One region of the Staphylococcus massiliensis genome, then DNA from elsewhere that is predicted to be linked to it. Evidence: riboswitches for the same ligand, from Rfam matches in the RefSeq annotation. Region 1 holds a riboswitch; each other region holds the start of a gene.
What was found. A riboswitch is a leader RNA that binds a small molecule or an ion and turns the genes downstream of it on or off. The one in region 1 is predicted to bind S-adenosylmethionine.

Region 1 (8,256 bases):
CTCGAGGTACGGTTGATCCTTACCAAGATAAAGTTTTACGTGCGAGTCAAGGTAGTGTCTTTCACATTCCGATTGTTAATGAGGACTTATTAACGTTTATTCAAGATTTTGACGGTCCAGTATATGGTACTGCGCTTGAAGACGCCGTTCCTTACAAGGACGTTGAAATTTCAGAACGTTTTTGTTTAATTCTTGGTAATGAGGGCGAGGGCGTTTCGAAAGACCTTCTTAAGGAGACTACGCAAAACTTAACGGTGCCGATTTATGGTCGAGCAGAAAGTTTAAATGTTTCGATTGCAGCAGGGATCTTAATGTATCACTTAAGAGGTTGACCGTTCATGTTAGATTCATTTATAATAAATTTGTAATTTGAATATTAGCGAAGAAAAAGAAGACAACTAGCAACAAAGTAGACAAGGGAGAATAACCGAGACTGAAAGTTATTCCTACTGGGCTAGATTGGTTCACCTTTTTAGCTACTTAAAGAAATTTAAGTCGGATGTCATCATCCGTTATCAATAAATTAAAAGTGTATGCGTATGCATAAATTTGGGTGGTACCACGGAAGACCTTCGTCCCTATTATAGGGCGGAGGTCTTTTTGTATTTAAAGGAGGATACAAATGGAACAAACAGAAGTCATGTCAGAAATTGTGCAACAAGCACATATTGATATTAACGAAGCGGCCGATGAAAAGGCTTTACAAGATGTTAAGGTTAAATATTTAGGTAAAAAAGGATCTGTAACAGGCTTAATGAAACATATGAAAGACCTTCCTAAAGAGGAAAAGCCTGCTTATGGTCAAAAAGTGAACGAAGTACGTCAACAAATTGAAAAGGAAATTGCGGAAAGACAAGAGGTTCTTGAAACTGAACGTCTTAATAAGCAATTAGAAGCTGAGTCAATCGACGTAACGTTACCAGGCCGTCAAATTAAACTCGGTGCGAAACATCCTTTAACGCGCACGATTGAAGAAATTGAAGATTTATTCCTAGGTTTAGGATATGAAATTGTAAATGGTTATGAGGTCGAACAAGATTATTATAACTTCGAAGCTTTAAACCTACCGAAATCACATCCAGCACGTGATATGCAAGATAGCTTTTACATTGAAGATGAAATTTTAATGCGTACACATACATCACCTGTTCAAGCACGCACACTTGAAAAGAAAAAAGGTAAAGGCCCGGTTAAGATCATTTGCCCAGGTAAAGTTTACCGCCGTGATTCAGATGATGCGACGCACAGTCATCAGTTTACTCAAATTGAAGGACTTGTCGTAGCTGAAAATATCAAGATGAGTGATCTTAAAGGTACGTTAGAACTCGTTGCTAAAGCGTTATTTGGCGAAGAACGTGAAATCAGATTACGTCCTAGCTACTTCCCATTTACTGAACCGTCTGTTGAAGTGGACGTATCTTGCTTCAAGTGTGGCGGAGAAGGTTGTAACGTTTGTAAACAATCAGGTTGGATTGAAATCTTAGGATCAGGCATGGTTCACCCTAATGTGTTAGAAATGGCAGGCTTTGATTCAAATAAATATACTGGCTTTGCGTTCGGTATGGGTCCTGACCGTATTGCTATGTTGAAGTATGGCATTGAAGACATCAGACATTTCTATACGAACGATGTACGATTCTTAGAACAATTTAAATCAGTAGAAGATAGAGGTGACGAAAATGCTCGTATCTAAAGAGTGGTTAGAACAATATGTTGAAATAGATGTAACAACTGAAGCATTAGCAGAGCGTATCACACGTTCAGGAATTGAGGTAGATGCTTTACATGACTTTTCACAAGGGATTAAAAATTTAGTGGTAGGTTATGTAGAAGAAAAATCTCTACACCCTGACGCCGATAAGCTAAGTATTTGTAAAGTGAATATTGGTGAAGAGGCGCCAGTTCAAATCGTTTGTGGTGCCAAAAATATTGATCAAGGGCAACATGTTATCGTAGCGACAGTAGGTGGTCGCTTGCCAGGTGGCATTAAAATCAAGCGTGCTAAATTACGTGGTGAAGTATCAGAAGGTATGATCTGTTCTTTACAAGAAATTGGTCTAAATTCGAACGTTGTTCCTAAAGAAGCAGAAGAAGGTATCTTCGTATTTCCTACAGAAGTTGAACCTGGAACGAATGCTTTAGATGCATTATATTTAAATGACCAAGTGATGGAGTTTGATTTAACACCTAACCGTGCAGATGCTTTAAGTATGATCGGTACAGCTTACGAAACCGCAGCACTTTATCAAACAGAGATTCATAAGCCTGAAACTCAATCTAACGAATTAGATGAACAGGCTTCTGAAGAATTATCAGTAAGTATCGAAGCTCAAGACAAGGTTCCTTATTATAGTGCGCGTGTCGTTAAAAATGTAGAAGTGGCACCATCACCTATGTGGATGCAAGCGCGCTTAATGAAAGCTGGCATTCGTCCGATTAATAATGTCGTAGATATCTCGAATTACGTAATGCTTGAATACGGTCAACCTCTTCATATGTTCGATCAAGATCGAATCGGTTCGAAAGAAATTGTCGTACGTCAAGCTCGTGATAATGAAACGATGACAACTTTAGATGATAAAGAAAGAACGTTATTGACTTCTGATTTAGTAATTACTAATGGACAAGAACCTATCGCATTAGCAGGCGTAATGGGTGGAGACTTTTCAGAGGTGACAAACCAAACTACAAATGTCGTAATTGAAGGTGCTATCTTCGACGCTGTATCAATCCGTCATACGTCACGTCGTTTAAACCTACGCAGTGAATCTTCGAGTCGTTTTGAAAAGGGCTTAGCTTTAGAGTTTGTTGATGAAGCGGTAGACCGTGCTTGTTATTTATTAGAAACGTATGCAAGCGGTAAGGTCCTTAAAGCGCGTGTGTCAGATGGTTCATTAGGTGCGTTAACGAAGACGATTGAAATTACGCCTAAGAAGGTTAACGATACAATTGGCTTAAATTTAAATGATCAAGATATCATCGATGTGTTTCTACAGTTAGGATTTAAAGCTGAGAAATCTGAAGGGGACGCTGTTAAGATTCATGTCCCTTCAAGACGTCGTGATATTACCATCCATGCTGACTTAATTGAAGAAGTTGCACGTATTTACGGTTACGATGAAATCCCGTCAACGTTACCTGTCTTTGAAGATGTTACATCTGGTAGTTTAACTGACCGTCAAATGAAGACACGTCTTGTTAAGCAAACGATGGAGGGTGCTGGTTTAAATCAAGCGATGACATATGCACTCGTTGACGAAGCGCGTGCTAAAGATTTTAGTATGTCTGATAAAGATACAACACAGCTACTAATGCCAATGAGTGAAGCGCATTCTACGTTACGTCAAAGTTTATTACCTCATTTAATTGATGCTGCAAGTTATAACGTGGCACGTAAGAATCATGACGTCATGCTTTATGAAATTGGTCGCGTATTTTTCAGTAATGGAAAAGGCCAATTGCCGGACGAAGTCGAATATCTAAGTGGTATTATGACGGGTGAGTATGTGTCAAATCTATGGCAACAAAAGAAAGAAGAAGTTGATTTCTTCTTAGTAAAAGGTGTTGTAGAGCGTGTAGCTGAAAAGCTCGATCTAACATTCGATTATCAAAAAGCTCATATTGATGGCTTGCATCCAGGACGTACAGCTGAAATTTTATTAGACGGCGATGTAGTAGGATTTATCGGTGAGTTACACCCAAGTGTACAAAAAGATTACGACTTAAAACGTACGTATGTCTTTGAAATCAATTACGATAAACTTATGGAAACATCTGTAGGCTATATTAATTATGAACCTATTCCTAAATTCCCAGGCGTAACTCGTGACATTGCTTTAGTGGTTGATCGTGATGTAGAAGGTGCAGAACTAGTTAAAATTATTAAAGATAATGGCAAAGATATCCTTCAAGATGCGCTTGTCTTCGATGTTTATCAAGGTGAACATATGGAAGAAGGTAAGAAGTCTGTAGCGATACGATTATCTTACTTAAATAAAGAAGAAACACTTACTGAAGAACAAGTTACGCAAGTGCATAATGGTATTCTAGAAGCACTTGAAAATAATGGTGCTACATTACGTGGTTAATTAGAGCTATAAGAGTTTGGGTTCATGCCCGAGCTCTTTTTTTAATATTTATGTTTTTTTATTCGTGATCTGTAATATAAAATAAATATTGTTTACATTTATAAATGAATGGTGTATTATGTAAATATAAAACACCCATCCATTTTTGTTGAAACCATTAGGTGGAAAGTATAGAACATATTGAACTCCCGTTAAGCAAGTTCAACTATATGTTTACCAACAGCTTGCTAACTAATGTCTCTACACATTAGCTAGCTTATTTTTTAATCTTTCTTGCGTAATACCATATGACAATTTTTTGAAACAATAATGAAATACCAATAGTGATTTAAATACTTAAATCAAATATTTTACTCCTTTCCACCTTAGTTTTCGTAAAATGTATTGAGTGAACCAAGAGTCTGGGACATAAGTCGTGAAATAGAGCATTTAAGCTTTATTTCATACAATTCTCAAAACAGCTGACTCAGAGGGCGGGGCCCTGGCAAAGAAATTTGCGTAGCAAATTAACAAGCTATGCAAGCCGGGGCTCTTCCTCATGAACAAAGAAGCCTGAGCTTCTTTGTAAGTCCAACTATCGTATTGAAAATACGAGTTGGGCTTTAGGAGACTACAGGCTCCGGCCATGCCCCAGGAAAGCATGCTGTTTAAGGGAATTGTAGTATTATGTCTCAGCCTCTTTTATTCAAGTAAAATACGTTGTAATTTTCAATTAATAATATAAAATAAAAATCATTTACTTTTATTACTAAGCAGTGTATAATAAAAATATAAAAAAAACCTAGCTATTTTAAAGGATTTACTAGGTGGAAAAATATAGAACATATCGAACTCGCGTTAAACAAGTTCAACTATATGTTTACCAACAGCTTGCTAGCTAATGTCCTCACACATTAGCTAGCTTATTTTTTAATCTTTCTTGCGTAGTACCATATGACAATTACTTGAAACAATAATGAAATACTAAAAGTTATTTCAATACTTAATTCAATTAAAATTCTCATCGTACCACCTCCAATACCAACACATAAATAGCTGGAGGTAAACGCATAACTGTTGCTACATTTTTATTGATTAAATTATATTATAAATAAAAAATAAAAGATGGTGTTATTTTAATACGCATTAAAAATAAATACTATATTCTAGGGCTTTTTAAAAAAAGGGATTTAAAAATGCCTGAAATCGCGAAATACAAGGGCATGACAAAAAATATTCTGAAATTTCAAAAAATCTATTGACAATCTTGAGTAATATAGTAAGATTAGTTGTACCGATAATTAAATATTCTGAATCTTATCCAGAGAGGTGGAGGGAAAGGCCCTTTGAAACCTCGGCAACAGGCTCAATCGTTTTTGAAAACTGTGCCAATTCCTGCAACGTGAAGTTGTAAAGATGAGACAAGTAGTATTCGAACCTATGGACTTGTCTTATCCATAGGTTTTTTATTTTAGTTTTAAGGAGGCATTACATTGATAGAGTTCAAAGGGGTAAATAAATCCTTTTATAAAAATACGCTAGAAATACAGGCGTTAAAGGATATTGACTTAAAGGTAGCCCAAAAAGATATTTATGGCGTTATTGGATATAGTGGTGCTGGTAAAAGTACGTTAATACGCCTAGTTAACCAACTTGAAAAGCCAACATCTGGTGATGTAATTGTGGATGGCCAGAGAATGAATCAACTCAAACCCAAGCAACTTCGTTTAGTAAAGAAAGATATCGGTATGATTTTTCAACACTTTAATCTTTTAAACTCAAAATCAGTCTTTTACAACGTGGCAATACCACTCATTCTTCAAAAGAGATCAAAATCGTACATCAATCAAAAGGTTTCTGAAATGTTAGCCTTTGTTGGTCTTGAAGATAAAGGTAAACAATTTCCGAATGAATTATCTGGTGGTCAAAAGCAGCGTGTAGCAATAGCACGTGCACTCGTAACAGATCCAAAAATTCTTCTTTGTGACGAAGCGACAAGTGCGTTAGATCCTTCAACAACAGAATCAATTTTAAATTTGTTGAGGAAGGTTAACCAATCTTTAGATGTCACAATTCTTTTAATCACACATGAAATGAGTGTGATTCAACAAATTTGTAATAAGGTCGCAGTAATGGAAAGAGGGCGCGTAATAGAACATGGAGATGTATTAAAGGTACTAGGCCATCCTCAAACAGAAACTGCTAAAAGCTTTATTTCAACGATTATAAAAACGGACTTGCCTGAGTCATTAAAAGCTCATCTTCCTTCTACTCAAAATGTTGTAGATATCAAATTATACCTTGAAGGTAAGCAAATTGGTGATCAGATATTACAGCATCTTATTAGGAACTTAAATTTAGATGTTAATTTAATTTACGCATCGATGACAGAAATCCAAGGTACTTCAGTAGGCTATTTAACACTACGATTTAACGAACCTACTGATCAAATAAACAAGGCTTATGATTACTTTAATATACATAATATTGAATATGAAGAGGTGATATAACATGCTTGGTTCTTCTATCGATGTTTCACAATTATTTGAAGCGTTATATCAAACGCTATTAATGGTTTCTATTTCATTAGTATTGGGTGCGCTAATTGGTGTTCCTCTTGGTATCTTACTTGTTATCACGAAAAAGGGTGGTATTTGGGAGCAAACATTTATTTATCATTTACTTAACCCAATTATTAATGTACTACGTTCATTACCTTTCATTATTTTACTTATTGCGATAGTGCCTTTTACGAAGCTTATTGTGGGGACGTCAATTGGTACTGAAGCTGCCATTGTACCTTTAACGGTTTATGTGGCACCTTACATCGCACGTTTGGTAGAGAACTCTTTACTTGAAGTGAATAGTGGCGTTATTGAGGCATCACAAGCAATGGGTGCTTCACCTTTTCAAATCATAAGATATTTCTTACTACCAGAGGCACTTGGTTCACTTATTTTAGCACTGACAACTTCAATTATTGGACTTATCGGTGCGACTGCAATGGCCGGTGCTGTTGGAGGCGGAGGTATTGGTGACCTAGCTTTAGCATACGGTTACCAAAGATTTGACACGATGGTTATTATTATCACCGTTGTCATTCTGGTTGTAATGGTTCAACTTATTCAATCATTAGGTAATTTACTCGCTAGAAAAGTAAGGAAAAATTAATAACAAAGGGGAAATTTAAATTGAAAAAATTACTAGCATTAAGTTTAGTCATCATCTTATTTATAGCTGCTTGTGGCAATAAAGGTGATAGTAAGAAAGTTACAGTAGGTGTTGCATCGAACGATACTAAAGCTTGGGAGAAAGTTAAAGAACTTGCTAAAGAAGAAGATATTGACTTAGAGATTAAACAATTCTCTGATTATAATGTTCCGAATAAGGCTTTATCAGATGGGGATATCGACATGAACGCTTTCCAACACTTTGCGTTTTTAAATCAGTTCCAAGAAGCGAATAAAGGTACAGATATCACACCAATTAGAACGACTGTACTTGCGCCATTAGGTATCTATTCTAAAAAGCACAAAGACGTTAAAGATAATAAAGATGGTGCTCAAGTCATCATTCCGAACGATGTTTCTAACCAAGCACGTGCATTAAAACTTTTAGAAAAAGCTGGTCTGATCAAATTAGATAAAGACTTTGGCTTAACAGGTTCACCTAAACAGATTAAAGAAAACCCTAAAAATCTAAAAATTAAAGCAGTTGATGCTCAACAAACTGCTAGAGCTCTAGATGAAGTAGATATTTCTATAATTAACAATGGTGTTGCTACTAAAGCAGGTCTAGATGCTAAGAAAGACCCAATTTACTTAGAAAGTTCAAAAGGTGAAGCAACTAAGCCTTATATTAACTTTATAGCTGTAAACACTAAAGACAAAGATAACAAAACATACAAACGTATTGCTGAATTATACCATTCAAAAGAAGCTAAAGAAGCGTTAAAAGAAGATACAAAAGATGGCGAAATCATCGTCGACCTTAAACAAGATGAAATTGATAAAATTCAAAAGAGCTTAAAATAATTATATTGCAGATATAAAAACGAGCCTAAGTACTCAATTGAATACTTAGGCTCGTTTATTTTTATATTATTCTTCTACTTACTTCGTTTATAAATTCGATACATGATAAATAACGTTATAGCGAGTATGAACGTTAACAAGAATAGAATCGAAAC
Region 2 (8,256 bases), 770 kb from region 1:
TATAAATTTGAAAGGGTGTTTTTAGAAGATGTTAGATATTAAAGTTTTTAGAAATGAACCTGATTACGTTAAAGAAAAAGTTAGATTAAGAGGTATGGAGCCTAGTGTTGTTGATGAAGTTCTAGAGCTTGATGCAAAAAGCCGTGAATACATTAACGAAACTGAACAACTTAAAGCTGAGCGTAACAAAGCAAGTGAAGAAATCGCTCAGAAAAAACGTAATAAAGAAGACGCGGATGATGCGATTAAAGCTATGCGTGAAGTTGGCGACAAAATCAAAGACTTAGACGCTAAATTAAAAGAAGTTAAAACTGAAATTGAAGATAAATTAGCACGTATACCAAACTTCATTCATGACGATGTACCTGAAGGTGATTCAGATGAAGACAACGTTGAAGTTAAAAAATGGGGTACGCCACGTGAATTCGACTTCGATTACAAAGCTCATTGGGACTTAGTAGAAGATCTTAAGATGGCTAACTTTGAACGTGCTGCAAAAGTTTCTGGTGCACGTTTCGTATACTTAACAAACGATGGTGCGTTACTTGAACGTGCTTTAATGAACTACATGCTTACTAAACATACAACTCAAAACGGTTACACTGAAATGATGGTACCACAATTAGTTAACGCTGATTCAATGTATGGTACTGGTCAGTTACCTAAATTCGAAGAAGACTTATTCAAAGTTGAAAAAGAAGGTCTTTACACAATCCCAACTGCTGAAGTACCTTTAACAAACTATTACCGTGACGAAGTTATCCAACCAGGTGTCTTACCTGAGAAATTCACTGGAATGTCAGCTTGTTTCCGTAGTGAAGCGGGTTCTGCAGGCCGTGACACTAGAGGTCTTATCCGTTTACACCAATTCGACAAAGTTGAATTAGTACGTTTCGAGAAACCAGAAGATTCTTGGAATGCTTTAGAAGAAATGACTGAGAACGCTGAAAGCATCCTTGAAGAATTAGGCTTACCATATCGTCGTGTAATCTTATGTACAGGTGATATCGGCTTCGGCGCAAGCAAAACTTACGACTTAGAAGTTTGGTTACCAAGCTACAATGAATACAAAGAAATCAGTTCTTGCTCTAACGTAACTGACTTCCAAGCACGCCGTGCAAATATCCGTTTCAAACGCGATAAAGATGCTAAACCAGAATTTGCACACACATTAAATGGTAGTGGTCTAGCAGTAGGTCGTACGTTCGCAGCTATCGTTGAAAACTATCAAAACGAAGACGGTTCTATTACAATCCCTGAAGCGCTTGTTCCATTCATGGGTGGTAAAACTAAGATTGAACCAATCAATAAATAAATCTTAAACATTATAAATGGCTTTTAACAGGAGCATCTAGATCGGTTACGAATCGATCTAGTTGCTTTCTTTTTTTATCATTGCTAAGACATTAAAGATGAATTGTACTTAAGAAGAGGGGAGGTTGCTTTTAAGGTCGCCTCTTTTTTAAAAGCCCTTTAAATCAAGGGTTTTATTTAAATTAAGTAACCCCCCCTGGTGGGGTAGGGGAGTTTGAAGGGTGTCTAAAAATATCAGGGAAGTCTAAATTTTCGAGTAAAAATTCACAAGCAATAAAACGCCATAATATTAGCTTTCCGAGTATGACGTTTGTCTTACTTCAGACAAACGGAAGTGTAACTAAGGATGCTATAAAGTAATTTTTATCAGAATATTTTGACATATCACTTTAATAATAAAGCCATATAAGTTATGATTAACTTAATCAATTTCATATTGCTTATTAAGAGAAGTGGAGGGACTTGGCCCGATGAGACTTCAGCAACCGATCTCAAGACACGGTGCTACAACCAACGTTCATTCGATTGATAAGTCTACAAACACCTTACAATCGAGTAAGGTGTTTTTTTAATATGCAAGGAGGTTTTGGAATGAACTATACAGTAGATACGTTACATTTAGGTGAATTTACAACTGAATCAGGTGAAACAATAGAAAATCTTAAACTCAGATACGAGCACGTAGGCTACAAGGGTCAACCACTCGTCCTCATTTGCCATGCGCTTACAGGAAACCATCTAACTTATGGTACAGATGATGATCCAGGCTGGTGGCGAGAAATCATTGATGGGGGATATATGCCTGTACATGATTATCAATTTTTAACGTTCAATGTTATAGGTAGTCCATTTGGTTCAAGTTCAGCATTAACTGAGCGTGCTTTTCCAGAGAGATTAACGATACGAGATATCGTTCGCGCGATTGAAATCGGTATTTCACACTTAGGGTTTAAAACGATTGATATCTTAATCGGAGCGTCCTTAGGTGGTATGCAAGCGATAGAACTGCTATATAATAACCAGTTTAACGTTAAGAAAGCCGTAATTCTCGCTTCAACGTGTAAGACATCTTCATATAGCCGCGCATTCAATGAGATAGCGAGACAAAGTATACATTTAGCGGGTAAGGAAGGGCTAAGTTTAGCAAGACAAATTGGGTTCTTAACGTATCGATCTTCAAAGTCTTACGAAGAAAATTTTACGCCTGAAGAAGTGGTAAGTTACCAGAAGTATCAAGGAGACAAATTCAAGGAACGCTTCGATTTGAAGTGTTACCTGACACTGCTCGACGTCTTAGACAGTCATAATATTGATAGAGGCCGTGAAGATGTTGATGCAGTCTTCAAATCGCTCGAAACTAAAGTCCTCACAGTAGGATTTAAAGACGATTTATTGTATCCAAACGAAGACGTCTATCACGTAGGGAAACGATTTAAATATCATAGGCATTTCTATGTGCCTGACAACGTAGGTCATGATGGATTTTTATTGAACTTCAATATATGGGCACCCAACTTATATCATTTTTTAAAAGTAACGCGAAATAAGCGTAAATAAACCGAATTTGATGATTTGTAAATCAATATACTACAATTGTATAACAACGCTAAAGATTGTAGAATAGAGATTAAAGATTATAAAGTTTGGAAGTGGCATTATTGTTTTCGAAAATAGATGTTAAAGCAACGATGATTGCTACAAGTGTCATGATTGTCTTAGCTATAATATTAAGCTTCGTACCATGGCTTAGCGTATTGTTACTTTTATTTGCAACAATTCCAGGTATCGTATTATGGCACAAATCAATTCCATCATTTGGCATGAGTGCATTAATCACGGTGATAATTACAACGCTTACGAAAAGTGTCTTTGCATTAAGTATTGTAATTATCATCTTTATTTTAAGTGCCGTGATCGGTCAATTGTTAAAAGAACGCGCATCAAAGGAACGCATTTTTTACTTAGCTTCATTTATATCAAGTCTGATCACTTTAGTGGTTATCATGATTTTACAAAGTATAAAAATGATTCCACTCACATATCAAATGATTAAACCGTTAGAATCATTAATGAAAGAAGCGCAAAAAGTAAGTGATGTGTCTAAAGAGTCAATGGATATGTTAGAAAATAGTATTCATACCTTAAGTGCGTCTTTCCCATCATTTTTAGTACTTTTTATCATATTCATTGTATTTTTAAATCTACTCATCACTTTTCCAATGTTACGTGAATTTAAGATTGCAACACCATCATTCAAACCCTTGTATTCATGGGAAATGAACCGCTCATTCTTGTGGATATATTTTGTCGTATTATTGGGTATGATGTTTACAACGGAAATTAACACATGGACAAGCATTCTATTGAACTTACAAGTTATGTTACAATTAGTTATGTTTATTCAAGGATTAAGTTTAATACATTACTTCGCGCACAAGAAACGATTCCCTACAGCGGTATCCGTTATTTTCGTGATTTTAGGTGTTATCTTTTATCCGATTACGAGACTCATTGGAATGTTAGATTTAGGTATAAATTTAAAAGGCTTCATTAAAAAATGATTTGAGGTGACAAAATGAACCGTCAAACCACTAAAAAGTCACTGTTAATCCCTTATCTTTTAATGGTGATTACATCGATCGCTATCGTTGTTATATGGTTCATATTTAGGCCGTTATTGGCTTTATTTGTAACGATTGGTCTTATCGTAATGATTATCATTACAGCTTTCATGTTAAGACACGCTTACAAGAAGATGGACGAATACGTCAATCAACTAAGTGGTGAAATATGTGGAACGAGTGATAGAGCAGTAAAGACGTTGCCGATTGGTATCGTCATTCTCGATGAAAATGACCAAATCGAGTGGTTAAACCAATTTATGCATGATCGCATTGATCGTAACGTCATTTCGGATCCGATTAATGAGGTTTATCCTAATATTTTAAAGCAATTAGAAAAGACAGAAGAAATCGAAATTACAGACGAACCATATCACTACCGTGTTAGTCACGCAGAAGAGGAAGGCGTACTTTATTTCTTCGATATTACTGAAGAGGTACAGACTTCTCAATTATTTGAAGATCAGCGTCCAATCATTGCAACGCTTTTCCTAGATAACTATGATGAAATCACGCAGAATATGAACGACACACAACGTTCAGAAATCAACTCAATGGTTACAAGAGTGATTAACCGCTGGGCAACAGAGCATGACGTTTACTTTAAACGTTATAGCTCAGACCAGTTTGTCGCATACTTAAACCATCGTATCTTAAAGGAAATTGAAGATACGAACTTTGATATTTTAAGTCAACTTCGTGAAAAGAGTGTCGGTTACCGTGCACAACTTACATTAAGTATTGGTATCGGTGAAGGTTCAGATAACCTCATTGATTTAGGTGAATTATCACAATCAGGCTTAGACTTAGCGCTAGGTCGTGGTGGTGACCAAGTTGCCATCAAGAATATGAATGGTAACGTTCGTTTCTATGGCGGTAAGACTGACCCGATGGAGAAACGTACGCGAGTTCGTGCGCGTGTTATTTCTCACGCTTTAAAAGACATTTTAATGGAAGGTGACAAAGTGATTGTTATGGGTCACACGAGACCTGACCTTGATGCAATCGGTGCAGCTATCGGGGTATCACGATTTGCGATGATGAATAACCTTGATGCATATATCGTATTAAATGAAGAAGATATAGACCCAACATTACGCCGAGTAATGAATGAAATTGATGAGAAACCAGAACTTAAAGAACGCTTTATTACATCGGATGAAGCTTGGGATATCATGACATCTAAGACAACCCTCGTTGTTGTAGATACACACAAACCAGAAATGGTTCTTGATGAAAATATTTTAAATAAAGCAAACCGTCGTGTGGTTATTGACCATCACAGACGTGGTGATAGTTTCATATCAAACCCATTACTTGTTTATATGGAACCTTATGCAAGTTCGACTGCTGAGCTTGTTACAGAATTGCTTGAGTATCAACCTAAAGAACAACGTTTAACACGTTTAGAGTCGACAGTGATGTTTGCAGGTATTATTGTAGATACACGCAACTTTACACTACGTACTGGTTCTAGGACTTTTGATGCAGCAAGCTATTTAAGAGCACACGGTGCAGATACAATTCTGACGCAACATTTCTTAAAGGATGATATTGATACGTATATTAATCGTTCTGAATTAATTCGTACGGTAGAATTACAAGATCATGGCGTAGCAATCGCACATGGCTCTGACGAAAAGATTTATCATCCGGTAACAGTCGCTCAGGCGGCAGACGAATTATTAAGTCTTGATGGCGTTGAGGCATCCTATGTGGTAGCGAAACGTGAAGAGAACTTAATTGGTATATCAGCACGTTCGCTTGGTGAAATTAACGTGCAACTTACGATGGAAGCATTAGGTGGCGGCGGACATTTAACAAATGCTGCAACACAACTTAAAGATTCAAATATAGAAGATGCAATCGCACAACTTCAAGAAGCAATTACAGAACAGATGAATAGGAGTGACGAATCATGAAAGTAATTTTCACAGAAGATGTTAAAGGTAAAGGTAAGAAAGGCGAAGTTAAAGACGTACCAGTAGGTTATGCGAATAACTTCCTTTTAAAAAAGAACTTAGCAGTTGAAGCAACACCAGGTAACTTAAAACAATTAGAACAACAAAATAAACGTAAAGAAGAAGAAAAACAACAAGAATTAGAAGACGCTAAAAAGTTAAAAGAACGTTTAAGTGAATTAGAAGTTGAAGTTACGGCTAAATCAGGTGAAGGCGGTAAATTATTTGGTTCAGTGAGCACGAAACAAATCGCTGAAGCACTTAAAGACCAACATGATATCAAAGTAGATAAACGTAAGATGGATTTACCAAATGGTATCCACGCACTTGGTTATACGAACGTACCAATTAAACTTCACAAAGAAGTAGAAGGTACATTACGCGTTCACACAGTGGAAAAATAATACGTAAGGTAATGAGGTGCTCCGTATGGATGGTATGTATCAACAACAAAATCAAATGCCACATAACAATGAAGCAGAGCAGTCTGTACTTGGTGCAGTTCTCATTGATCCAGAACTGATTATAACAACTCAGGAAGTCTTACTTCCTGAGTCATTTTATCGTATGGCACATCAACACATCTTCCGTGCCATGATGAATTTAAATGAAGACGGCAAAGAGATCGACATCGTTACATTACTCGAACAACTCACGACTGAAGGTAAGCTCAGTGAGTCAGGTGGACCATCATATCTCGCTGAACTTGCGAATAACTTACCTACAACTCGTAACATCGATCATTATATCGACATCGTAATTAAGCATGCGATTAAGCGTAAGTTGATTTATGTTGCTGAGAGTATCGCAAATGATGGTTATAATGATGAGTTAGATTTAGAAGTCGTGTTAAATGACGCCGAAAAACGTATTCTTGATATTTCGTCTACACGTGAGAGTGACGGCTTTAAAGATATTCGTGACGTCTTAGGTGATGTGTACGATAATGCAGAATTGCTTGATCAGAATAGTGGTCAAACACCTGGTATCCCAACAGGGTACCGTGATTTAGATAATATGACAGCGGGCTTTAACCGCAATGATTTAATCATCTTAGCAGCAAGACCATCTGTCGGTAAGACTGCCTTCGCACTAAATATTGCGCAAAAGGTTGCGACACACGAAGATCAATTTACGGTAGGTATCTTTTCACTAGAGATGGGTGCTGACCAGCTCGCAACGCGTATGATTTGTAGTTCAGGTAACGTAGACTCAAACCGTTTACGTACCGGTACGATGACTGAAGAAGATTGGAATCGTTTCACGATTGCAGTCGGTAAGTTGTCACGTACGAAGATTTTCATCGATGATACGCCAGGTATTCGAATCACAGATATTAGATCAAAGTGTCGTCGTCTTAAACAAGAGCACGGCCTCGATATGATTGTGATCGACTACTTACAACTGATTCAAGGAAGCGGTTCTCGTATGTCAGATAACCGTCAACAAGAAGTGTCAGAGATTTCGCGTACATTGAAAGCTATCGCAAGAGAGATGGAGTGCCCTGTGATTGCACTCAGTCAGTTATCACGTGGTGTTGAACAGCGACAAGATAAACGACCTATGATGAGTGATATTCGTGAATCAGGGTCTATCGAGCAAGACGCGGATATTGTAGCTTTCTTATATCGTGAAGATTATTATAACCGTGGTGAAGATGACGACGATGAAGATGGCGACAACTTACCTCAAACGAATGATGATAATGGTGAGATTGAGATTATTATCGCCAAGCAACGTAACGGCCCTACAGGAACCGTTAAACTTCACTTCATGAAACAATATAATAAATTTACAGACATTGATTACGCACACGCAGAAATGTAATGCGAAGTATTTAACCGTACATTTAAAAGTTTTTATGCTTTAATGTACGGTTTTTGTATTGATTTATCGTTCATAATCATTCAGAAGTATGTATTTTTAAAAAGAATGTATTGAGCGATAAACGTTGTAACGACGGCCTTAGCGGGCTTTTGTTGGTTCGTAATCGCGGTGGCGCACGCCTTTTAAAAAGTCAAATAAATGTTCGTTTTTATGTTTGCAATTACAGAATAGTATTGGTAGAATACATATGGTTAAATGAGAAAAACTTGGAGGTGCTCTTATGTCATCAATCGTAGTTGTTGGGACACAATGGGGAGACGAAGGTAAAGGTAAAATCACAGATTTCTTAGCTGAACAAGCGGATGTAATCGCACGTTTTTCAGGCGGAAATAACGCGGGTCATACAATCAAGTTTGACGGTGAAACATATAAATTACATTTAGTACCATCTGGTATTTTCTATAAAGATAAATTAGCTGTTATCGGTAACGGCGTTGTAGTAGATCCAGTCGCATTATTAAAAGAGTTAGACG
Region 3 (8,256 bases), 280 kb from region 1:
TGCGTTATTGATACCAACGCCTGTACCACACAAGCACACACCTAAATCTGCTTCTTTAGATACGACTTTGTCGCCAACTTTTTTACCATAAATTGGGTAGTGCGTACGCGTGAAATCGTAAGTTCCAACATCTATAACTTCATGGCCTTTGCTTTTTAAAAAGTCAGAAACAGCCATCTTCGTATCGGTAACGATATGGTCACAACCTATAGCAATTTTCATATTTTAACTTCCTCTCGTTGTTTAATGAATGCTTTAGCACATTTTATTAAGCATATCTACTCGAATTTGGTGTCTACCACCGTCATAATGTGCTTCTAAAAATGCATGCGCGATAGCCTTAGCAAGACCTTCACCTACAATATTTTTGCCCATTGTAATTATGCGTGCATTGTTATGTTCACGTGTCATGTATGCTGATCGCTCATCAGATACTTCCGCTGCAATCATGCCTTTAATTTTCGTCGCGGCCATAAAACTGCCGACACCGTAGCTATCTATCACAATCCCAAGACTGTCTTCATCCTTTAAAAGGATGTCAGATACAGCAACTGTTGCGTCTATAAAATCGTTAGCCGGTGTTTCTGATACATCTTGGACGTCATATTCAGATGCGATTAAATCAGCTTTAACGACATCTTTAAGCGACATACCTTCATGATCTGCACCTATAATTACTTTCATAACAATAACCTCCTAGGGGAAATCGATTTTGTTTGTTTTTGTTTATTCGTCATTATAATAAAACATTAACAAACATAAATCAACGGATAGGTGTTTAGGTATGTTGACTATTTTTTAAACACATGTAAAAAGATAAAAAATAAGCTATAACGCCCTTAAGTGGAGCTGGGACATAATACTACAATTCCCTTAAACAGCATGCTTTCCTGGGGCATGGCCGGAGCCTGTAGTCTTCTAAAGTCCAACTCGTATTTTTAATACGGTAGTTGGACTTACAAAGAAGCTCAGGCTTCTTTGTTCATGAGAAAGAGCCCCGGCTTGCATAGCTTGTCAATTTGCTACGCAAATTTCTTTGCCGGGGCCCCGCCCTTTGAGTCAGCTGTTTTGAGAATTGTATGAAATAAAGCTTAAAGGCTCTATTTCACGACTTATGTCTCAAAACCTTAAGTAAGGACGCTATAGCCATTAAATTGATTTAGAGATTTTAACCTGTGTATATTGTTTTAATTTTTTAAGACGGTCTTTAGCACCTTTATCGGTAATCAGTGTTGACACATCGTCTAACTGATAGTACGTATAGAAATCTTCTTTACCTATTTTAGAAGCATCCATTAATAAATAAGTTTCCACAGCATTATCAATCGCGATAGCTTGAGTTTGACCTTCTTCAATCGTCGCAGTCATAATGTCGTTATCCTTCAAGGCATTACAGCTGAAGAATGCTTTATGAAAGTGCATGTTCTTTAGCGTTTGATTAGTAATATCGCCATTAAAGGCTTGCGTACGTTCACGCATCTTGCCACCTAATAGATATACATCAAGCGCATTTGATTTTGATGTCAATGTTTCAAAGACAGGTAGAGAATTCGTTACGATACGTAAATGCTTGAAGTCCATCGCTTCAGCAAGCATATGTACCGTCGTACCTGGACCTAAGTAAATCGTTTCATCTTCATTTATGTAATTCAGCGCCTCTTGGACGATTGCTTCTTTTTGGTCACGATTCATAATTTGTTTATCATGATGAGACAACTCAGTCGGTCGATAAACGTTTAGGCTTTTAGCTCCGCCATGCACCCGCTTTAAAAGCCCTAAAGTTTCAAGCTCTGACAAATCGCGTCTTACTGTCATATCAGAAACACCTAAGCGTTGCGTAATGTCATTAACTTGCACGGTACCGTCACGATCTACAAGTTCTACGATTGCATTAAATCTTTCTTCTTTTAACATTAGAATGCTTCCTTTCGTCGAATTAGTATGTAAATTTTACAGTAAATAACTTTAAAAAGATAGTTATTTGAAGCGAGATAGGGTGGAATAAGGTTGGTCCAATAAAGTTTTTATAGCGCGTGTCTTTAAAGTGTTGTAAAATTATATTAATTTTAAAATTAAAAACCGATTTATATTATACTAGGAGACTTCTATGAATCAACATCTTATGACACTTTTCAAAATTATTCAAAGTTGCATCGTTTCCTTGAAAAGGCTCAATTTGAACTGGATGAAATGGATTGTTGTCCTACTCATTTTAGAATCTTTTCTGTTACTATTTCAACAAGCATCCAATTTAATGTTTATTATTAAAGTATTCATAATCTTTTTCGTAGCCATTTATTTATATTACGACGATATCATATCTCTAGAAATTAAGCCTAAAGGTCGGTATATCTCAATAGATGATTTTATTTATTTTTTAGCAACCTTTATTGTCGTTGAATTATTATGGATATTAACGCTATTTTTCACGAATATGCAGACCTACTATGGGCAATTTATTATTTTCAATGCAAAAGGCCAACTCTATCAAAATGTCTTTCTTTACGGTGTTATCAAACCTGTTATAGAAGTTACAGTATTTATATACTTGTTATTATGGAAGCTTATGCGTAATCAGTTGTTCATAGGAATGTTTATCGTAAGTTTACTTTACACATTCTGGTTAGGACCTACCCATATCGTGGAGTTTTTTATTATATTTTTAATGAATATATGTTTGACTCTGCTATTCCTGAAGTCAAGGGAAATCATGTTAATATACGTATTTCAAATATGTACACACATCGTGTATTTTGTTGCGATTTACACATAAATTTAAAAAGGAAGTGAACATGTGGATACTAAAGTTGCTGTAACGATAGCGCCTGAACATTTAAATGAACTAAATCAAGACATTATGGATATTAAGGCTAACGAGGAGTATATTGATGTTATTGAACTAAGAATTGATCAGATTGATCATATTGAAGCATCAAGTATTGATCAGTATTTAAGCGTATTAAGCGATGCCCATTTAGAGCTTCCCATTTTGCTAACGTATCGTACGGGTGCTCAAGGTGGGAAAGGTCAACTTGAAGGAGAGGACTATTTAACGTACCTTGAGCGTTTATTGAATTTAACTGGGTTTCAAATGATTGATATAGAGTGGGATGAGCGTTCTAATACGCAACTACTTGAAAAGCTTGTCGCTAAAGCTAAAGCACATCATATTGAGGTGCTGATATCCTATCATAATTTCAAATATACGCCATCAAGCGATGTACTTAGAAAAACGTACTATCATATGAGTCAATTACAAGGTGATATCTTGAAAATTGCGGTAATGCCACTTTCGCATAAAGATACGTTCACGTTGCTTGAAGTATTAGAACATGCACGTGATTCCCTAGACGCTAAAGTCGTTGGTATATCTATGGGAGACTTAGGAATAATGACGCGTACCGCTCAAAATATGTATGGTGGCTACTTGTCATATGGTTGCTTAAACGATAGTCAAGCACCTGGCCAAATTCCAGTAAAAACACTAAAAAATCAGCTTAAGTTTTATCAACAATTTGCTAAAAGCATATAAATTCCCTATAATTGATAATAGTTATCATTTGTAGGAGGCGAATATAGTGGAACTAAGAGACGCAATCAAAGATAGAAGAAGCATTAAGAAATTCAAAAGAGATATGACTATCGATGAGGATAAATTATATGAAGCGTTAAATCTTGCCACACATGCACCTAATCACTGCCTAAGAGAACCTTGGCGCGTGGTGCATGTACCTAAAGATGATTTAGGTGCAATGAGCCGTAAATTAAGTAAAATAGCTTTTCCTAAAAGTGAAGATAAGCAAGAAAGCCACTACAACGCTGTGACAAATTTAGGTGGATTCTTAGTAGTTGTAGCAAAACGTGATCCAAGACAACGTGAAGATAATGAGAATATGCTAGCTGTTGGTGCATTCGCTCAGAACCTTCTACTATTGTTACACGAAGTTGGCATTGGTACCTGTTGGAAGACACCAGATTATATCTTTAATCCGAGAGTAAAAGATTTATTTAAAGTTGAAGCGGATGAGTCTATTGTTGGTTTTCTATATCTCACAGATTTAGAGGATGAATTTAAAGCTAAGCCACGTAAAAATGATGAATATGTATCTCGTTTCGAAGGCTAATTTGTAAAAAATAACCCTATGAACGTAATTCGTTCATAGGGTTATATTCATTATTTTAAGTTTTCTTCTAGGAATGATTCAACTTGCTCAGGTGATTTAGCGTTTGCTGAATGTAAGTGTGCGAGTTTGTCGCCGTCTTTAAAGATTAAAATGCTTGGAATACCCATTACTTCATGAGTAGTAGCTGCTTCTTCAACTTCGTCGCGGTTTACAACATACCATTTATAGTCATTGTACTTTTCAACGATTGGATCAATCCACATATCCATTGCTTTACAATCTGGGCACCAATCGGCTTCGAATTTAATGATTACTGGTGCATCGCTCTTAATAACATCGTTAAAAGTATCCATTGTTTTAATAGGTTCCATTTATATCGACTCCTTAAAAGATATTCTGACTAATATCTATAATTGTAGTTTAAATATAACGTATTTCTAAAAGCGAATAAAGATTATTGTTTACGTTTTATTTTGCAGGCGTTATGCTGCGGATGTTTCTGATTACACTTAAATTTTAAATATGTTCAATTTATGGATTATTTCAAATTTAATCTCAATTATAATTTTATGAATTATTATAAAACAGAGCATTTTTAATAAATTTTTGATATATTGTAACTAACAAGTTGAGGAGGTTTTTAAGCCATGATCAAATTTTACCAATACCAAAATTGTACTTCATGTAAGAAAGCTGCAAAATTCTTAACAGAGTACGGTGTAAGCTATGAACCTATTGATTTAATCCAATTTACACCTAATGAATCAGAATTCAAAGAGATTATTGAACAAACAGGTGTAGACATCAACAAATTATTTAATACACGTGGTGCGAAATACCGCGAACTTGGTCTTAAAGATAAACTTAAGACATTATCTAATGACGAAAAACTAGAACTTTTAGCATCAGATGGCATGCTTGTTAAGCGACCAATGGCGATTTTAGGTGATAAAATCACGCTTGGTTTTAAAGAAGAAGAATATCGTAACACATGGCTATAATAGTTGATTGCCATGAATTGTTATGGCATGATTGAATTGTAAATATATTTAGGAGGGGATTTTCGTGGCAGTGCCAAAGGAATTAAAATATTCAAAAGAACATGAATGGGTAAAAGTTGATGGAGATACTGTATTAATTGGTATCACTGACTACGCTCAAAACGAATTAGGAGATATCGTATTCGTTGAATTACCAGAAGTTGACGAAGAAATCAGCGAAGGGGATTCATTTGGTAGCGTTGAATCAGTAAAAACTGTATCAGAATTATACGCGCCAGTATCTGGTAAAGTAGTTGAAATCAACGACGAATTAGAAGATAGCCCAGAATTTGTTAACGAATCTCCGTATGAAAAGGCATGGATGGTTAAAGTTGAATTAAGTGATGAAAGTCAATTAGATGCATTACTTGATGCTGAAAAGTACGAAGAAATGATTGGTGAATAATATGCCCTAAACTCCACGATATTACATAATATCATGGAGTTTTTCTTTTTAATCCTTTTACGTGGACAATAATTTTTTAGAGGGTGAATACCATGACGATGATTCAAAAAGTAATTGTTGTAGAAGGTAAATCAGATAAAAAACGCGTTAAAGAAGTATTAAATGAATCAGTTGAAATAATCTGTACTCATGGCACGATGAGTATTGAAAAAATAGATAACATGCTTGATGATTTATACGACAAGGATGTCTTCATCTTAGCTGATGCTGATGAAGAAGGGGAAAAAATCAGAAAGTGGTTTAGAATGTATTTAAGTGAAAGTACGCATATTTACATTGATTCTACTTATAACGAAGTTTCACGTTGTCCTAGACATTATTTATCACGTCGATTAGAAAGATTTGGCTTTAAAGTTAAGAAAGATTTTGTTTTGAAGGGAAAATACACGTACCATGAATGTTACAGAGCAATCGAACAATATATCTGAGCATTTTGACAAAGAGAAACATTTAATATTCGGTTATACACCTACATGTGGTACCTGTAAAGTTTCTGAAAGAATGCTCGATATCGCAAACGAAATTACAAAGCTTCCTATCACGAAGTTGGATTTGAATGTACTACCAGAATTTAATCAACAACACGAAATCCAATCAGTACCGATACTTATGATTATGTCATACGGTAAAGAAGTAAAAAGACTGTATGCGTTTCAATCAGTTACCAATTTGTTAGAAAATTTGAAAAATTAGATTGACGCATCGCTTTTTAGGTGGTAGGATTATAAACAATAAATGAATACGACAAATACTCTTATCGAGAGTGGTGGAGGGATGTGCCCTATGAAGCCCGGCAACCGTCTTAGGATATGGTGCCAAGTCACATGAAATCTTTTGGATTTCTGAAGATGAGAGAAAGATACTAGATAGCTTTCTCTTATTATTTTAAGAGAAAGCTTTTTTCATTTATTTAGTAAGCTTTGGGAGGATAGATAGTGTGATTGAACTTAAAGAGATTGTTAAAACATTTTCAACGAAAAAACTTAACGTTACTGCAGTTGATCATGTTAATCTTACAATTCCTAAAGGTAGTATATTTGGGGTTATTGGTTTCTCTGGTGCAGGTAAAAGTACGTTGATACGGCTTTTTAACTATTTAGAGCAACCTACATCAGGCCAAATTTTAGTCGATGGTGAAGATTTAGGAAAGCTATCTAAAAAGGAACTTAGGCAGAAACGCCAAAAGGTTAGTATGATTTTCCAACACTTTAATTTATTATGGTCACGAACGGTTTTAAGGAACGTTATGTTTCCACTCGAAATTGCTGGGGTTCCGACTCAAGAAGCAAAACAACGTGCACGAAACTTGATAGAACGTGTAGGTTTGAAAGGCCGGGAGGATGCATATCCTTCTGAATTATCAGGTGGTCAAAAGCAACGTGTTGGTATTGCGCGTGCTTTAGCGAACGACCCTACAGTTTTATTATGTGACGAAGCGACAAGTGCTTTAGACCCTCAAACAACAGAAGAAATCCTAGATTTACTTGTTCAAATAAAGGAAGAACAGAACTTAACGATTGTTCTAATCACACACGAAATGCAAGTCATCCGTAAAATATGCGATGAGGTTGCTGTGATGGAACAAGGACGTGTGATAGAGCAAGGTTCAGTTAAAGATGTGTTTGAGAACCCTCAAAGTGATGTAACGAAACGTTTTGTTAAGAAGGATTTAAATCAAGAGTCTGATATTGAAACTCATACATATATAGACGCGTTTCAAGAAGGTCATTTATTGCATTTAAAGTTCGTCGATGGGAATACAACACGACCTATAATTTCAGAAATTTCAAAACAGTTAGACGTTTCTATTAATATTTTAGAGGCGCATATCAAGCATCTTAAATCAGGTGAAGTTGGCTATTTAATTGTTCATATTCCTAAAGTATCGGTTTCGATTGATACGTTGCTTGAGGCGTTTGAGCATCATCATGTAGAAGTGGAGGTGCTTCAAGATGGGCAAAAGCTTTAGTGAAATCGTACAAGAAATGATCACGATGCCGAACATTAAATGGGATGAAGTTTGGCTTGCTTTATATGAAACCGTATATATGACCGTTGTTTCAACCCTATTTGCTTTTGTATTCGGTCTTATCTTAGGGATATTGCTTTTCCAAACATCAAAGGGCAAATCGACATTTAGTAGAGTGTTCTACAGTATCGTTTCCTTTATCGTGAATTTATTCCGAGCGATACCATTTATCATATTAATCCTATTATTGATACCGTTTACGAGTTTAATATTAGGAACGATTAGTGGACCGACTGGTGCATTACCAGCACTCATTATTGGAGCTGCACCTTTCTATGCGAGACTTGTTGAAATTGCTTTAAAAGAAATAGATAAAGGTGTTATTGAAGCGGCTACTTCTATGGGAGCGAATACGTGGGCTATCGTATTTAAAGTTTTACTTCCTGAATCAATGCCAGCTTTAGTTTCAGGTATTACAGTTACATCTATCGCTTTAGTTGGTTCAACTGCAATTGCGGGTGTTATTGGCGCAGGCGGTTTAGGTAACTTAGCTTATTTAACAGGTTTTACTCGAAATCAAAATGATGTGATCTTGATTTCAACAATCTTTATTTTATTACTTGTATTTATCATTCAATTTTCAGGTGATTTTATCGC
Region 4 (8,256 bases), 760 kb from region 1:
AACTATTTCAAGATCATCCTAATGTAAAGAAAGGCGTTACGACAGGGTTTGTCGGCGCACTAACAACCTTTTCAACCTTTCAATTTGAAATCGTTCAAATGCTTAATCATCATCAAATTTGGCTCGCACTTTCATACGCAATTTTAAGCTTTTTAGCGGGACTTACATTTTGCATGAAGGGTTTTGCGTTAGGAGGTAAGGTTAAACATGATTAAAATCTTACTCGTGCTACTAGGTGGTGGCGTCGGAGCTGTTTTAAGAGGATTGATTACGAATCTTTTTAAAAAGTCCTTCCCTAAAGTAACCTTTCCTTTAGCAACAACTGTTGTTAATTTAGTGGGATGTTTTTTAATTGGATATATATCGCAGTTCGATTTAAATGATTCATTAAAAACTTTAATTGTCACAGGCATGTTAGGTGGTTTAACAACATTTTCTACAATGATGTACGAATTGATTCAAATGTTAAATGACGATAATAAACCTTCACCTTACTTTTATATCTATGCTTTGGTGCAATTTGTCCTAGGATTATTATGTTGTCTATTGGGATACTACGTGTAAATAGGGTTTAAAAAAAGCACTATAGCGTACCTATTCGGTATCGCTATAGTGCTTTCAATTTAATTGAAGCTTTCAATTTTATCCATAATTTCTTGCAGTTCTTCAACATTGTATTGAATACGTCCGTGGAAGACGAACTTATTAAAGTATTCATTAAGTTGTTCAGGTCCAACTAACGCGCGAGTATGAGACGTCTCTTGGAAATTAGAGATTGTTACTGCGCCATCATATTTAGGGTTAAAGTATAAAAGCGTTGTTGGTAGGTATTTTAAATCTAATTCACGTTTTAACGTTTCAGCTAAACGTTCAACTTTCGTAATATGTGTTGTGTAATCAACTACAGATAAAGAATGTTTATCATCATTTTGATCTAAAACAATCGTATGTGGTGCAGTTATTTCTAAATCAAGCGTGTTGAAAACTTGTTCCATAACTGGAAGCTTTCCAAATTGAGACTGATTAACACCGTAATACACATGTCCTTTTAAAAGTTGAGAATCGATTAAATAAAGACCCGTACGTGTAAGTACTAAGTGACTGATTCTAGAAACATCTTCAAAGTTTTGCTTTGGTAAAAAGATGTTTGCCATAATATGCATATCTTCAGGACGGATACGCTTTTCATTTACTAAGCGTTCACGAATACCTAAAAGACGCATGTCAGTGATATACTCACTTTTATTTTTAGAGAATAATTTTAAAGCATCAATTTCTCTATCTTTTGAATTTACCGTAGCTTCGTAATCTTCTTTTTGTTTCGTAATCGTTTTCTTATTTTCTATTCTTTCTTTCTCTAGAGCTTCTTCATGATTCTGATGTAATTCTGAATGTTTAGAGTTATATTGATCCTCTAATTTTTGTTTTGCTTTCTTTTTGCTGCTAAGCGCAACGAGAAATAGGATAAAGAATATAATTGCAAGTAGTGTTGCTACAATTAAACTAATGCTTATTGCATCTAAAGCCATATGATAAAACGCTCCCTTTCTTCTACAATCAGACAAACAGAAATATTCAATTTACAAAGTAAACTATGTATGATGTTTCTATTTTTAACGGCTCAATCTGATTTAAAATAAGCTATACCCTATTATAATAGAATATAGCTTATCATTCGATAGTTTCGTATGATTTTTTGTTAAAACTATTTAACTTTTTCTATAAAAGCATTTAATGCATCAACTTTATCAATTTCTTCCCATGGTAATTGGATGTCAGTACGTCCAAAATGACCATATGCTGCAGTCTGCTTATAGATTGGTTGACGTAAATTTAACATTTCAATGATACCTGCTGGTCGTAAATCAAAGATATCTCGAACCGCTTCAACAAGTAACGGCTCAGGAACTTTGTTAGTGTTGAATGTATCAATTGAAATAGATACAGGCTCGGCCTTACCAATTGCATAAGCGAGTTGAACTTCACACTTATCACTTAAACCTGCTGCAACGATATTCTTAGCTACATAACGTGCTGCATATGAAGCAGAACGGTCAACTTTAGTTGGATCTTTACCACTGAAAGCACCGCCGCCGTGTCGCGCATAACCACCATAAGTGTCTACAATAATCTTTCTACCTGTTAAACCTGCATCACCTTGTGGCCCACCAATTACGAAACGGCCAGTAGGATTAATGTAGAATTTCGTTTCTGCATCAATTAAGTTTTCAGCAACGACAGGATAAATAACATGTTCTTTTATATCATTTTCAATTTTACTTAACTCAATATCTTCATGGTGTTGAGATGACACAACAATCGTATCTACACGAACTGGTTTATGATTTTCATCATATTCAACAGTAACTTGTACTTTACCATCTGGACGTAAGTAAGCTAAAGTACCATCCTTACGTACATCGCTTAAACGTTTAGATAATTGGTGTGATAAATAGATAGGTAAAGGCATGTATGTTTCAGTTTCATTCGTCGCGAAACCGAACATTAAACCTTGGTCACCAGCACCAGTTGCTTCAATTTCTTGTTCTTTATCGTCATCACGGTATTCTAATGCGCGATCAACACCTTGAGCAATATCAGGTGATTGCTCATCAATTGCAGTTAATACAGACATTGTTTTGTAGTCATATCCATACTTAGCACGTGTATAACCAATGCCTTTAACTGTTTCGCGTACAACTTTAGGGATATCGACGTACGTTGATGTAGAAATTTCTCCTGCGATTAGCGCCATTCCTGTTGTTACTGTCGTTTCACAGGCAACACGCGCATTCTTATCGCCTTTTAAAATTTCATCTAAAACTGCATCGGAAATTTGGTCAGCAATTTTATCAGGATGTCCTTCAGTAACAGATTCTGACGTGAATAATCTTCTGTTAGTAGTCATTTTATACTCCTTTAAAATTTATATTACGAAAATTCTCTTTGATTTTATAGAGCTAAATAAAAAAACCTTCTTCACTATTAAGATAGAGAGAAGGCTTAATCCGTCCATTCGCTCTTATCGTTCAGACTATTGTCTGCAAACGGTTTGGCACCTTTCTTTTATATAGGATAAAAGAGGTTGCTGGGCTTCGTTGGGTCCATGTCCCTCCACCACTCAGGATAAGAGAATCCGTTAGCTACATACTACCTAAGTTTATTAAGCTTGTCAATTTTATGAAAATCTTTAAAATCTCTAGTAATAGCATGGAATAATAATACAAATGTGTTATACTAATTTCATGTAAATGCTTACATTACCGTAATAACTATTGGAGGGATTCTATATGACAATTGACATGGGGACGAATAACACGAAGATTGATGACATTATAGCAAAAGACACGTCTCATTTTCAATTAAGCACAACGGAATTATATAACAAAATTTTAGAAAGAGATGAAGGTGAATTAACAGAACTTGGTGCTATCAACATGAAAACTGGTAAATATACTGGTCGTTCACCTAAAGACAAATTCATTGTAGATGATCCTGAAATCGCTGACGAAGTAGATTGGGGAGATATTAACCAACCTATCTCTGAAGAAGTTTTCTTAAATCTTTATGATAAAGTCGTTAATTACCTAGATGAAAAAGATGAATTATTTGTTTTCAATGGTTATGCAGGTAGTGACAAAGACTCTGAGCTAAAATTAACTGTTGTTAATGAACTTGCTTGGCATAATTTATTTGCAAAAACAATGTTCATTCGCCCAGAAAGCGTAGAGGAAGCAGAATCTATTAATCCTGAATTTACAATTATTTCTGCCCCTACTTTTAAAGCAGACCCTGAAGTAGACGGCACGAAATCAGAAACTTTCATTATTACATCATTCAAACATAAAACAATCTTGATCGGCGGTACTGAGTACGCTGGTGAAATGAAAAAAGGTATCTTCTCAGTAATGAATTACTTATTACCACAAAACGATATCATGAGTATGCACTGTTCAGCTAACGTTGGAGATAAAGGCGATGTTGCTTTATTCTTCGGTTTATCAGGTACTGGTAAAACAACACTTTCAGCTGATCCAGATCGTAAATTAATCGGTGACGATGAGCACGGTTGGAACGAAAACGGTGTATTCAATATCGAAGGTGGTTGCTACGCTAAAGCAATTAATCTTTCAAAAGATAAAGAGCCACAAATTTATAGTGCTTTAAAATATGGTACAGTTTTAGAAAACGTTGTAGTTGATGAACATGGTGACGTTGACTTTGATGATAATAAGTACACTGAAAATACACGTGCTGCTTACCCTATCCACCATATTGATAATATTGTGGTACCATCAAAAGCTGCACACCCTAACACAATCATCTTCTTAACTGCAGATGCATTCGGTGTGTTACCACCTATCTCTAAATTAACTAAGAGCCAAGCTATGTATCACTTCTTAAGTGGTTTCACTTCTAAATTAGCTGGTACTGAACGTGGTATTACTGAACCAGAACCATCATTCTCTACTTGTTTCGGCGCTCCATTCTTACCATTAAACGCGAAAGTTTACGCTGACTTATTAGGTAAATTAATCGACGAACACGAAGTTGATGTTTACTTAGTAAACACTGGTTGGACTGGTGGTAAGTATGGCGATGGTAAACGTATCGACTTAAAATATACACGTCAAATGGTTAACCAAGCTATTAGCGGTGAACTTAAAGACGCTGAATATGAACAAGACGACATCTTTGGTTTAAATATTCCAAAAGAAATCGAAGACGTTCCATCTAAAATCTTAATGCCTAAGAACGCTTGGTCAGATGCAGAAGCTTATGATGAGCAAGCTAAAGACTTAGTAAACCGTTTCAAAGAAAACTTCAAGAAATTCGGTGAAGAAACTGCTGATCTTGAAAAAGACGGTGGCTTTAAATAATTCAATCATAATTAAACCGAGGCGCGTTATGCGTCTCGGTTTTTTTAAATTTCTGATTCTGTTTGTGCCATCCAATCTTGTATGTAATTGAGTACATCTTTTAAAGCGCTTGGACGAGGCACATGTCCTTCTTCCAATTGATATAACGTATCATAAGTAGCGCCTACTTGTTTTAAGTGCTTTTCCAAATGATAGGCTTGATGAATCCCCACTTGTTCATCCGCACCACCATGTACGATTAATATCGGAGGGCTCATCTGTGTTATTGCGTTCAGAGCTTCACGCTCATCATAAACTGAGCTTTGCTTCTTAGGGTGACCAATCATGCGTCTCATCATACCTCGCAAATCAACGCGCTCTTCGTACATTAAACGTAGGTCCGACACGCCTCCCCATATGATATAGCTTGTTGCACCGACTTCTTGAAATGTTAATAAGCCTTGAATACCACCTCTTGAGAATCCGATTAAATGTAGTGGCGTTTCGGGATACATCTCCTTTAAAATATGTGCCGCTTCTATAACGTCATTTAAGTCCGCGCCAGCAAAGGCGTCATGCCCTTCGCTACCATTATTACCTCTATAGTAAGGCGCAAATACAACCGTTGAAGCATTCATAAATTGCATCATGCGCGCAGGTCGAACTCTACCAACCTGACCTTTACCACCCCGCAAATACATTACGATACGACGCGCTTCCTTTAAAGGCTTGAATAATAAACCTTTGACGTGAAACCCATCGACCTCATATGTAACTTCGTATGCTTCATGCGTAGATAATGCGATTGGCATTTTCTTATATTTTGTAAAAGCCAAGCTCAATCACTCTTTCTAAACATTTTAGAATCGCTTTATCTTCTATTAAGAAACTGCGTTCTTCATGGGGTACGTCGTCAGGTGACTTAAATAAAATTGGACCGGACGTTTCTAAATAATCCGCTTTGTCTACGATCTCAGATACCAGCACTACATAGACATCTTTTTTAAAGGGCTTTTCAGCGAGGACCTCATACTGTGCGATAAAATAATGTGCCTCAATAGTCGCACCGGTTTCCTCAAACAGTTCCCGCTTCAAAGCTTCAATGCTTGATTCACCCGCCTCACGTTTACCGCCTGGAAATTCAATGCCGCGTTCAAGATGTTTCGTAAACAAAAGTTGATTCTGATAAATTGGAAATGCTAAGACGTGATCACCGTCTGAAGGCTCGGAATCGGACTTAAATGTCACATGAACTGGCGTATTGTCTTTGTCTTTAAAAATCACATCAGCACCTCCTAAAATAATTTTATGGTATGATTGGTTTGATTATAATTCATGGAGGCATAATATGAAACGTGTATTCTTATTTCTAGTTTATATCTATCAACACTATATTTCACCATTAACGCCGCCTACATGTCGTTTCTATCCCACATGTTCAGAGTACACGCGCCAAGCAATCGTAGAACATGGTGCGATTAAAGGCACTTGGTTAGGTATTAAACGAATTGGTAAATGTCACCCATTTCATAAGGGTGGCTTTGACCCAGTACCTCCGAATAAAAAGAAACATCACCATTAGACTTCATCGTTTAATGTGCGTGCATCGACCTTTGGTGGCTGAAATTGGATGTTACCGTTAGAAAGCACGCCTGATTCATGTACGATATCTTCTTTAAAGTAATACCCAGCTGGCGTAATGTCACCTGGGTATTTTGTATGACTTGCGAGAAACGCTGTGAAATAGCGGCTTAAACCTAGTTCGTACATGCCACCTACTACAACTTGAACGCCCTTTTGTTGAAGTGTTTGAATAAGTTCAAGTGCAATATCATTGCCGCCAACTCGAAAAGGTTTGATGATCACCGTATTAACTTGCGGGTACTTTAAATAGTTCATTATATCTTTATAGCTTGAAGCATGTTCATCTATCGCAATGTTGTAATCTTTCGAGATATGATTTAAGTCATCTAAATGCTTGAAAGGTTCTTCTATATATAATATCTCTCGATTGATTCGGTCGATTGTGTGAAAGTTGCTGATTGAAAGCGTTTGGTTCGCATCTAGAATGATTGGACAATGGATGTGATGGTGATCAAGTAACGTTAAATCGTCTTGTATGTCATCATGCCACTTCAATTTAAGTCGTTGCGGTTTAAGCTTCTTAATTGTAGAAACGTGTTCCTCTAAATTTCCACTTACCGTTGCACCAAAAGGCACTTTAAACGTAGGCATCTCATGAAATGCTTGATATAACGCCATTACAAGTGTTGCGCGCGCTGCTGGAAAAGCTTCTAAAGATACTAACGCTTGCTGCACATCTTGAAACGAATCAAATGTCAGGTGCTGATTTTTATTAAGCCATTCCGTTAATTTAGAGCGAACATCCTCAATCGTTTCATTTAAATACCAATCCGTTTCAAAGGCATTACATTCACCATAATACACCTTATCGTCAGTCGTGATTACTTCAAGTATGAGCGTCTTTCGATGCGTCATTTCAACTTTACGAGTACGTATTTGATGCTTAAATTGAGGTGAAACCGTGTGAAATTGAAAGCTTTTAATCTTCATGAATCGTATCCTCCAAGCGCTTACGAATCAGTTTACCTGTAGAGGTATAAGGTAATTGACGAACCCGCTTAAATTGTTTAGGGCATTTATATTTAGCGAGATAGTGACTTAAGAAAGAACGTAACGCTTCCTCACTTAAATCCTTTTCAGAAATATAGTACATCATCGGTACTTGTCCCCAGGTGTCGTCATTGATACCAATACACATCGCATCATCAACGTCTGCATGTAATTTCAGCACATGTTCCAGTTCATTTGGATAAATATTCTCGCCGCCACTGATAATTAAATCCTTTCGACGATCATAAATATACACAGCTTTATCATAAGAGATACGCGCGATATCTCCAGTATGAAAGTATCCATCCTCAGAAACCGCTTGATAATCATTCGGGTAGAGATAGAGGTCGATCACGTTGTCGCCTTTAATGAGCAACTCGCCATGCCCTTGTTCATTCGGTTGATAAATTTTCACCTCTACGTTCTCACTAGGTTTACCAACAGTTTCGTTATCTTCTTTAAGTAATGCCGGTGAGGCAGTTAAGAATTGTGAACAGGTTTCAGTCATCCCAAACGAATTATAAATAGGCAAATGATATGCTAGCGCTTTATCAACAAGGTGTTGCGATAACTTAGCACCACCAAGCAGAATTTTTTCAAGTCGATAAGGTTCAGTTAACCCTGCATCCATAAGCCATTGTAGCGTTTGCGGTACCAACGAAATGTGTGTAATGCGTTTCGACTTAATTTCGTTTAAGATGTGGTGAACGTCGAATTTAGGTTCTATTTGGACAGCGAATCCATATAACACACTACGTAACAG

Region 2: another riboswitch for S-adenosylmethionine. It lies ahead of ACF3N8_RS02220 (alpha/beta fold hydrolase family protein); the one in region 1 lies ahead of ACF3N8_RS10105 (methionine ABC transporter ATP-binding protein).
Region 3: another riboswitch for S-adenosylmethionine. It lies ahead of ACF3N8_RS11400 (methionine ABC transporter ATP-binding protein); the one in region 1 lies ahead of ACF3N8_RS10105 (methionine ABC transporter ATP-binding protein).
Region 4: another riboswitch for S-adenosylmethionine. It lies ahead of metK (methionine adenosyltransferase); the one in region 1 lies ahead of ACF3N8_RS10105 (methionine ABC transporter ATP-binding protein).

The regions. Positions count from the first base shown of each region.
Region 1 is NZ_CP171119.1:2,096,322-2,104,577, reverse strand. It holds gene ACF3N8_RS10120 (RNA methyltransferase) at 1-332, shown strand, start outside; gene pheS (phenylalanine--tRNA ligase subunit alpha) at 623-1,693, shown strand; gene pheT (phenylalanine--tRNA ligase subunit beta) at 1,680-4,088, shown strand; SAM riboswitch class I at 5,382-5,490, shown strand; gene ACF3N8_RS10105 (methionine ABC transporter ATP-binding protein) at 5,561-6,577, shown strand; gene ACF3N8_RS10100 (methionine ABC transporter permease) at 6,579-7,238, shown strand; gene gmpC (dipeptide ABC transporter glycylmethionine-binding lipoprotein) at 7,259-8,101, shown strand; gene ACF3N8_RS10090 (DUF1958 domain-containing protein) at 8,176-8,256, opposite strand, start outside.
Region 2 is NZ_CP171119.1:462,481-470,736, reverse strand. It holds gene serS (serine--tRNA ligase) at 29-1,315, shown strand; SAM riboswitch class I at 1,752-1,849, shown strand; gene ACF3N8_RS02220 (alpha/beta fold hydrolase family protein) at 1,906-2,871, shown strand; gene ACF3N8_RS02215 (DUF2232 domain-containing protein) at 2,973-3,875, shown strand; gene ACF3N8_RS02210 (DHH family phosphoesterase) at 3,890-5,857, shown strand; gene rplI (50S ribosomal protein L9) at 5,854-6,300, shown strand; gene dnaB (replicative DNA helicase) at 6,326-7,723, shown strand; gene ACF3N8_RS02195 (adenylosuccinate synthase) at 8,004-8,256, shown strand, end outside.
Region 3 is NZ_CP171119.1:2,378,969-2,387,224, reverse strand. It holds gene lacB (galactose-6-phosphate isomerase subunit LacB) at 1-222, opposite strand, end outside; gene lacA (galactose-6-phosphate isomerase subunit LacA) at 256-684, opposite strand; gene ACF3N8_RS11440 (DeoR/GlpR family DNA-binding transcription regulator) at 1,150-1,914, opposite strand; gene aroD (type I 3-dehydroquinate dehydratase) at 2,795-3,532, shown strand; gene ACF3N8_RS11430 (nitroreductase) at 3,579-4,124, shown strand; gene ACF3N8_RS11425 (co-chaperone YbbN) at 4,175-4,495, opposite strand; gene ACF3N8_RS11420 (arsenate reductase family protein) at 4,772-5,125, shown strand; gene gcvH (glycine cleavage system protein GcvH) at 5,190-5,570, shown strand; gene ACF3N8_RS11410 (toprim domain-containing protein) at 5,663-6,058, shown strand; gene ACF3N8_RS11405 (thioredoxin family protein) at 6,024-6,323, shown strand; SAM riboswitch class I at 6,382-6,485, shown strand; gene ACF3N8_RS11400 (methionine ABC transporter ATP-binding protein) at 6,568-7,599, shown strand; gene ACF3N8_RS11395 (methionine ABC transporter permease) at 7,583-8,256, shown strand, end outside.
Region 4 is NZ_CP171119.1:1,340,606-1,348,861, reverse strand. It holds gene crcB (fluoride efflux transporter CrcB) at 1-215, shown strand, start outside; gene ACF3N8_RS06610 (CrcB family protein) at 208-564, shown strand; gene ACF3N8_RS06605 (NERD domain-containing protein) at 624-1,529, opposite strand; gene metK (methionine adenosyltransferase) at 1,706-2,908, opposite strand; SAM riboswitch class I at 3,020-3,133, opposite strand; gene pckA (phosphoenolpyruvate carboxykinase (ATP)) at 3,291-4,880, shown strand; gene ACF3N8_RS06590 (S9 family peptidase) at 4,925-5,695, opposite strand; gene ytkD (RNA deprotection pyrophosphohydrolase) at 5,676-6,143, opposite strand; gene yidD (membrane protein insertion efficiency factor YidD) at 6,208-6,441, shown strand; gene menC (o-succinylbenzoate synthase) at 6,438-7,433, opposite strand; gene menE (o-succinylbenzoate--CoA ligase) at 7,423-8,256, opposite strand, start outside.